2 regions of the Nonomuraea sp. NPDC001636 genome follow, and region 1 is predicted to be linked to the other one. Evidence: riboswitches for the same ligand, from Rfam matches in the RefSeq annotation. Region 1 holds a riboswitch; the other holds the start of a gene.
The links. A riboswitch is a leader RNA that binds a small molecule or an ion and turns the genes downstream of it on or off. The one in region 1 is predicted to bind thiamine pyrophosphate.
Positions count from the first base shown of each region.

Region 2: it holds a riboswitch for thiamine pyrophosphate, as region 1 does, so the genes downstream of both, thiC (phosphomethylpyrimidine synthase ThiC) here and ABT158_RS41585 (purine-cytosine permease family protein) in region 1, are expected to answer to the same signal.

Region 1 is NZ_JBEOZT010000031.1:62,003-66,206, reverse strand. Features, by position in the region: gene ABT158_RS41600 (TenA family protein) at 1-220, shown strand, start outside; gene ABT158_RS41595 (Fpg/Nei family DNA glycosylase) at 258-1,136, shown strand; gene ABT158_RS41590 (rhodanese-like domain-containing protein) at 1,163-1,486, shown strand; TPP riboswitch at 1,537-1,650, shown strand; gene ABT158_RS41585 (purine-cytosine permease family protein) at 1,641-2,978, shown strand; gene ABT158_RS41580 (methylated-DNA--[protein]-cysteine S-methyltransferase) at 2,964-3,536, opposite strand; gene ABT158_RS41575 (ATP-binding protein) at 3,632-4,204, shown strand, end outside.
Region 2 is NZ_JBEOZT010000001.1:338,161-342,364, reverse strand. Features, by position in the region: gene ABT158_RS01530 (SDR family oxidoreductase) at 1-598, shown strand, start outside; gene thiC (phosphomethylpyrimidine synthase ThiC) at 609-2,087, opposite strand; TPP riboswitch at 2,080-2,192, opposite strand; gene ABT158_RS01520 (class I SAM-dependent methyltransferase) at 2,228-2,848, shown strand; gene ABT158_RS01515 (glycoside hydrolase family 95 protein) at 2,808-4,204, opposite strand, start outside.

The DNA.
Region 1 (4,204 bases):
TATGTGGGGATATTCGAGTCTTGGCAGGATCCTCGCCGAGAACCCGCCCGCCGAGCCGCGGTACCGCGCCTGGGTGGACACCTACGCCGACCCGGCGTTCGCGGCGCTGACCGTACGGATCGGGCAGATGATCGACGAGGCCGACCCCGACCCCGTACGGGCGGAGGCGCTGTTCGCCGAGGGCATGGCACACGAGCTGGCCTTCTGGGACGTGCCGTAGTCGCGTGCCGGTCCGGCGCGCGCCATACCCTGGGGGCATGCCGGAACTTCCCGAGGTGGAGTCGCTCACCAACTTCCTGCGCGAGCGGGCGGTCGGCCGCTCGATCGCCGGCGTCGACGTCGTCGGCTTCCAGGCGCTCAAGACGTTCGACCCGCCCGTCACCGCGCTCGGCGGGCTCACCGTCACGGGCGTGTCGAGGCACGGCAAGTTCCTCGACCTCGACTGCGACGGCCTGCACCTGATCATCCATCTGGCCCGCGCCGGCTGGCTGCGCTGGCGCGACGACCTGACCGGCGCGCGGCCGGTGCGGCCGGGCAAGGGGCCGCTGGCCGTACGCGTACGGCTGGCGCCCGACGACGACGGCCTGGCCCCCGGCTTCGAGCTGACCGAGGCCGGCACGCAGAAACGGCTGGCCGTCTACGTCACCGACAAGCCGGAGGACGTGCCCGGCGTCGCCGCCCTGGGCCCCGACCCGCTCGACGACGCCTTCACCGTCGAGGCGCTCAAGCGCATCGTGGGCGGCAACCGCACCCAGATCAAGGGGCTGCTGCGCGACCAGAAGGTGATCGCGGGCATCGGCAACGCCTACTCCGACGAGGTGCTGCACGCGGCGAAGATGTCGCCGTTCAAGATCGCCGCGACGCTGACCGACGCGCAGATCGCCGACCTGCACGAGGCCATCGTGACGACGCTGCGCGACGCCGTCGAACGGGCGCACGGGCTGGCCGCCAAAGACCTCAAGGCGGAGAAGAAGTCCGGGCTGCGCGTGCACAACCGGGCCGGCCAGCCGTGCGACGTGTGCGGCGACACGATCCGCGAGGTGTCCTTCGCCGACTCCGCGCTCCAGTACTGCCCGACCTGCCAGACGGGCGGGAAGCCGCTGGCCGACCGGCGGATGTCGCGCCTGCTCAAGTAGGGTCCCGGGCGCGGGATGATGGAGGCATGACCGTTCCAGAGATCGACGTCACCGCCGTTCCCGACGACGCCTACCTGCTCGACGTCCGCGAGCAGGACGAGTGGCTGGCCGGCCACGCCCCCGAGGCCGTGCACATCCCCATGTCGCAGATCCAGGGCCGGGTCGAGGAGGTGCCCGCCGACCGCACCGTCTACGTGGTGTGCCGGGTCGGCGGCCGGTCGATGCAGGTCACCGCGTGGCTCAACCAGCTCGGGCGCGACGCCGTCAACGTGGGCGGCGGCATGCAGTCGTGGGAGTTCGCGCGCCGTCCCATGGTCAGCGAGACCGGGCAGGAGCCTTTCGTGGCCTAATGCCCCACTGTGGCGGTTCCGCCGCCATTGAGGCATGATGAGGGCGCCAACTGCATAGTCGCGGGAGCTCGGGGTGCCGGGCTGAGAGGGCAGCAACACAGCCGCTGCCGACCGCCTGAACCTGTCCGGGTAATGCCGGCGTAGGGAGTGTGCGATGACGCATGTCGTCGACGAAGTTCCGCTGACCCTTGACGGCGCGCCCCCCAAGACCCTCGGCGTCCTCGACCAGGGCGCGCTCTGGGCCAACCTCGGTGTCAGCCTCCTCGGCTTCTCCGGCGCGCTCGTCCTGATCGATCCCCTGGGCAACGCGCCGCTCAGCCTCGTGGCCGCGCTCACGGCCGCCGTGGTGGGCAGCCTCATCGGCACGGCCATGGTCGGCCTGTCGGCCATCCCCGGCACGCAGACCGGGCGGCCGGCGATGGTGCTGCTGCGCGGGCTGTTCGGGGCGAAGATGTCGTACGTCCCGTCCGTGCTGAACATCGTGCAGATGCTCGGCTGGGGGGCCTTCGAGCTCTGGGTGATCGCCAAGGCCGCGAGCGCGATCTTCGGGAGCGTCCCGTACCAGGTGTGGGTGGTGGTGGCGGGGGTGCTGACCACCGCGCTCGCCGTCTGGCCGCTCGGGTCGATCAGGCTGCTGCGCCGGTACGTGACCGCCGGCGTGATCGTGTCGCTGATCTGGTTCACCGTGTCGTTCCTGGGCGAGGCGCCGACGTACACGGGCGGGTCGTGGACGGCCTTCGCCCCGGCCGTCGACTACGTCATCGCCCTGTCGGTGTCGTGGGTGCCGATGGCCGCCGACTTCGCCAGGCACTCGCGTTCCAGCCGGGCCGCCTTCACCGGCGTCGTCGGCGGCTACACCGTCGCCCAGGTGGCCTGCCTGGCCCTCGGCGTGTACGCGGTGGCCATCGCGGGCGCCCAGGCGGTCCAGGCCGACGGCATGGTCGTGTTCCAGCCGTTCGTCGCGGCGCCGCTGGGCGCGCTGTTCTTCGGCATCCTGGTGCTGCGCGAGACCGACCAGTCCTTCGCCAACGTCTACTCCACCACCGTCTCGCTGCAGAACCTCATGCCGAAGGTGGACCGGCGGATCGTCTCCACCGCGATCGGCGTGCTCACCACCGCGATCGCCCTGGTCGTGGACGTCACCTCCTACGGCGCGTTCCTCGGGGTGATCGGCGCGGTGTTCGTGCCGATGTTCGCGGTGCTGGCCGTCGACTACTTCGTGCTCGGCGGCGCGGCCCGCTGGAACACCGCCGAGGACGCGCCCTCGCGCTGGCTGATGCTGCTGCCGTGGGCGCTGGGCTTCGCCGCCTACTGGTTCACCACCTCGACGCCCACGGTCGCCGGCTGGGACGACTTCTGGGCCTCCGCCCGCGAGGCCGTCGGCTTCACGCGGGAGCCGTGGATGAACGGCGCGCTCGGCGGCGCGCTGGTCGCGGCCCTGGTGACGCTGCTCATCGGCGTGCTCGGCCGGCGCCGCTCAGCGGCCCGCTGAGACCCGGCGTTCGACGTTGAGCAGGTGCTGCTTGGCGGCCACGCCTCCGGCGTAGTCGCCGAACTCGCCGTCCTCACGGACCACCCGATGACAGGGCACGATCACGCACACGGGGTTGGCGCCGACCGCGTTGCCGACCGCGCGAAGGGCGCGCGGCCGTCCGATGCTCGCGCCGATCTCCTCGTACGTCGTGGTCGTGCCGTAGGGCACGGCCATGGTCTTCTGCAGCACGGTACGGGCGAACGGCGTGGCCAGCGCGAGGTCGACCGGCGTGGCGAAGGTGCGCAGCCGGCCGGAGAAGTACGCGTCGAGCTCGCGGCGCACCGGGTCGAGGCGGCGGGCGTCGGGCCCGATGAACGTGCCGACCTCCTTGGCCAACCGCTCGAACACGGTGTTCTCGGCCTCGAAGCTGCAGGCCGCGATGCCCTTGCCGGTCACCGCGAGCACCAGCCTGCCCACCGCGCCGTCGTAGGTGCCGAACGCGATGTCCGGGGGCCCCTCTCCCTTGTAGGTGCTGGAGGTCACTCTCAGCAGGGCATCGAGGTCGCTGCTCGACATGCCTCTCACCCGTTTCAGCCACCGGAATCTTCGTGAGCGCAGCGTATCGGACGGATCGCCCGTCAGACCCACCACGCCACGTGCACTATGGAGGTGTGGGATACGCATGGGTCGGCAGTGACGAGGAGATCGCTCGCGCCGTGCTCGCCGGGTCCCCCAACGCCGTGGTGGCGCTCGACCGCGACCAGAGCGTGCTGGTCTGGAACGCGGCGGCCGAGCACCTGTTCGGCTGGACGGCGGCCGAGATGCTGGGTCGCCGGGCGCCGATCGTCCCCGACGAGCTGGCCGCCGAGCACAACGCGGTGCTGGAGCGCGTACGCACCGGGGGGCAGGTGTCGTTGCGCACCAAGCGCGTCCACAAGGACGGCAGGCCGCTCGACCTGCGGGTGGACATCAACGCCCTGCGCATGGGCAACTCCGTGGTCGGCTACGTCCTGGCCCACCATCCCGCGCGGGCCGACGAGGTCGCGGGGCTGCGCATGGAACGCCGGGCCCGGCTGGTGCACCGGCTCACCGACGTGGTCGGCGACATCAACTCCGAGCTGGAGCTGCCGGCCGTGCTCGACCGCATCTCGGCCAGCCTCACCGAGCTGACGGGCGCGGACGCGGGCGGGTTCGTGCTGATCGAGGGGGAGCGGCTGCGGCTGGTCAGCACGTACCGGCTGCCG
Region 2 (4,204 bases), on a different contig from region 1:
CGAGGGACGGCGCTGCGTGCTGCTGCCCGGCGACCTGGGCGACCGCGACCACTGCGCGACGGTCGTGGAGCAGGCGGTCTCCGAGCTGGGCGGCCTGGACGTCCTGGTCAACAACGTGGCCTACCAGGCGCCGGTCGACTCCCTGGAGGAGCTGACGGACGAGCAGTGGGAGCACACGTTCGCGGTCAACATCCACAGCTACTACCGCGTCACCAAGGCCGCGCTGCCGCACCTGCGGGAGGGCAGCGCGATCGTGAACACCTCCTCGATCAACGGCCTGCGCGGCAACAAGACCCTCATCGACTACGCCGCGACGAAGGGCGCGATCAACGCCTTCACCTACTCGATGGCCCAGAACCTGGTCGAGCGCGGCATCAGGATCAACGCCGTCGCCCCCGGCCCGGTCTGGACGCCGCTGATCCCGGCCACGATGCCGGAGGAGAAGGTGGCGAAGTTCGGCGCGCAGGTGCCGATGAAGCGGGCCGCCGACCCCGACGAGATCGCCCCTTCGTACGTGTTCTTCGCCGCCGACCGGCTGTCCTCGTACTACACGGGCGAGGTGCTGGCCCCGATCGGCGGCGAGACGCTCCCGGGCTGACCGCGGCGGGCTACAGGTAGATCGTGCCGCCCTTGCCGATGAACTCGGCCGCCTTGTCGGCCAGGCCCGCCCGCACCTCGTGGCTGAGCTTCATCGAGCAGAACTTCGGGCCGCACATGGAGCAGAAGTGCGCGGTCTTGGCGGGCGCGGCCGGCAGGGTCTCGTCGTGGAAGGCGCGGGCGGTGTCCGGGTCGAGCGACAGGTCGAACTGGTCCTCCCAGCGGAACTCGAACCGGGCGTCCGACAGGGCGTCGTCCCACGCCTGGGCCTGCGGGTGCCCCTTGGCCAGGTCCGCCGCGTGCGCCGCGATCTTGTAGGTGATCACGCCGGTCTTGACGTCGTCGCGGTTGGGCAGGCCGAGGTGCTCCTTGGGGGTGACGTAGCAGAGCATGGCGGTGCCGTACCAGGCGATCATGGCGGCGCCGATGCCGGAGGTGATGTGGTCGTAGCCGGGGGCGATGTCGGTGACGAGCGGGCCGAGGGTGTAGAAGGGCACGTCGTCGCAGAGCTCGCGCTGCAGGTCGACGTTCTCCTTGATCTTGTGCATCGGCACGTGGCCGGGGCCCTCGATCATCACCTGCACGTCGTGCGCATGTGCGATCTTGGTCAGCTCGCCCAGGGTGCGCAGCTCGGCGAACTGGGCCTCGTCGTTGGCGTCCGCGATCGAGCCGGGGCGCAGCCCGTCGCCCAGCGAGAACGTCACGTCGTAGCGGGCCAGCAGGGCGCACATCTCGTCGAAGTGCTCGTACAGGAAGCTCTCGCGGTGATGGGCCAGGCACCAGGCGGCCATGATCGAGCCCCCGCGCGAGACGATCCCGGTCTTGCGGCGGGCGGTCAGCGGGACGTGCGCCAGCCGCACGCCCGCGTGCACCGTCACGTAGTCGACGCCCTGCTCGCACTGCTCGATCAGGGTGTCGCGGTAGACCTCCCACGACAGCGCCTCGGGACGCCCGCCCACCTTCTCCAGCGCCTGGTAGACGGGCACGGTCCCGACCGGGACGGGCGAGCTGCGGATGATCTGCTCGCGGGTCTCGTGGATGTTCGGCCCGGTGGACAGGTCCATGACGGTGTCGGCGCCCCACCGGGTGGCCCACGTCATCTTCTCGACCTCCTCCTCGATCGAGGAGGAGACGGCGGAGTTGCCGATGTTGGCGTTGATCTTCACCAGGAAGTTCCGGCCGATCGCCATCGGCTCGGACTCCGGATGGTTGACGTTGGCGGGGATGACCGCCCGCCCGGCCGCGACCTCCTGCCGGACGAACTCGGGCGTCATCCCCTCCCGTACGGCCACGAACTCCATCTCCTTGGTCACCACGCCGCGCCGCGCCGCGCCGAGCTGGGTGACCGGCGACCCCCACGCCGAGCGGTCGGTACGCGACGGCCCCGAGGTGTCGTAGAGCCGCACCGACGTGCCGTTCGACAGCCTGACCTCGCGCATCGGCACCTGGAGGTCACCGATGTGGATCTTGGAAAAGCGCGCGTCGCTCATCGCGCAAACTCCCTTCGCCGGCATTATCCGGAGCAGGTTCTGGCGGTCGGCGGCTGACAGCCGTCCTCTCAGCCCGGTCCGCACCGGGCTCCCGCGTTGGTCACCGCGATCATAACCCCGCGCGTGGCAGGATCAAGGGGATGTCCGATCCCATTGCGCACACGACCGCCACCTACGACCGCATCGCGCGCCAGTTCGACGAGCAGGTCGCCAATCCGTCGCCCCCGTTCGCGGCCTTCCGCGACCGGTTCGCCTCAGCCCTGCCCGCCGGAGCCACGGTCGCCGACCTGGGATGCGGCCCGGGGCGCGAGTCGGCCTGGTTCGCCGGACGCGGCCTGACCACCGTGGGCGTGGACCTGTCGATCGAGATGGCCAGGCTCGCCGCCGGGCGCGGCGTTCCCACCGTTCTGGGCGATCTGCGACGCCCGCCGCTGTCGCCGGCGTCCCTGGACGGCGTCTGGTCGGCCGCCGCCCTCGTGCACGTGCCGTCCGAGCAGACCGAGCCGACGCTGCGCGCCTGGCACGCGGCGCTGCGCCCCGGCGGGGTGCTCGCGCTGGTCACCGCCCTGGGCGACAGCGAGGGCTGGGAGCCGGTGCCGTACCGGACGGAGTACGAGCGCTGGTTCGTCCACCGCGACGCGGGCGACCTGCTCGCGGTGCTGGACGCGGCCGGGTTCGCGGTCGCCTGGCACGAGACGAACGTCACCCACCGCACGTGGTTCAGCGTGCTGGCGACAGCGCGCAGCTCTCCCCTGCCCTAGTCTCCAGGTCGAGCGTGAACCCGGGGCCGCGCAGCCGGGCGGTCCCGCCGCGCGCCGACGACAGCCTGACCTCGACCGGCACACCGTCCGCCCAGGTGACCCCGACGGTGAAGCCGCCGCGGGCGCGCAGCCCGTCGAACGAGCCCGCGCGCCAGGCGGCCGGCAGCGCGGGCAGCAGCTCGATGACGCCGGCGTGGCTCTGGAGCAGCATCTCGGCCACCCCGGCGGTCGCGCCGAGGTTCCCGTCGATCTGGAACGGCGGATGCGTGTCCCACAGGTTGGGCAGGGTGCTGGCGCGCAGTTGCCCGCTCAGCATGCTCAGGGCGCGGTCGCCGTCCTTGAGCCGGGCCCAGAAGTTGACCTTCCAGGCCATGCTCCAGCCCGTGCCGCCGTCGCCGCGGGCTTCGAGGGTGGTGCGCGCCGCGGCCAGGTGCTCGGGGGCGGTGAGCTGCGTCCCGGGGTGTAAGGCGTAGAGCTGGGAGACGTGCCGGTGCCGGTCGGACGGGTCGTCGAGGTCGGCCTTCCACTCCTGGAGCTGCCCCCAGGAGCCGACCCGCAGCCCGGGGTCGAGCCGGTCGGCCGCCGCGCGCAGCCGTCCGGCGAACTCGGCGTCCACGCCGAGCGTGCGCGCGGCCGCGGCCGTGCAGGCGAACAGGTCCCGGACGATCTGCTGCGGCATGGCCGCGCCCGCGGTGAAGTCGCCGTGCTCGGGCGAGTAGGCGGGCGAGACGACGAGGCTGCCGTCGCGCGCGTCGGGACACAGGTTGGCCAGCCAGAACTCGGCGGCCTCGCGCATCGCCGGGTAGGCGTGCCCGCGCAGGTAGCGCTCGTCGCCGTCGAACAGGTAACGCTCGTAGAGCTGGCGCACCAGCCAGCCGGCGGCGTCCGGCATCCAGAACGACGTGGGCCAGTCGTGCACCCCCGTGAACCCGAACGGGTTGGTGTTGGAGTGCACCACCCACCCCGTGGAGCCGAACATCGACCGCGCGGTCTCGCGTCCGGGCGCGCGCAGCCCCGCCACGAACTCCTGGTACGGCACCGCCGTCTCGGCCAGGTTCGCCGGCTCGGCCGGCCAGTAGTTCATCTGCAGGTTGATGTTGGTGTGGTAGTCGGACTCCCACGGCGGCGAGTTGGACGCGTTCCACACCCCCTGGAGGTTGGCCGGCAGCGAGCCGGGGCGGGAGCAGGCGATCAGCAGGTACCGGCCGTACTGGAAGTACAGCGTCTCCAGGGCCCTGTCGGACGGGGTTCCGGCGCCTTCGTAGGCGGCCAGCAGGCGGTCGGTCGGCAGGTCGGGCATGCGCTGGCCGAGGTCGAGCCGGACCCGGCCGAACAGCGCCCGGTGGTCGGCCTCGT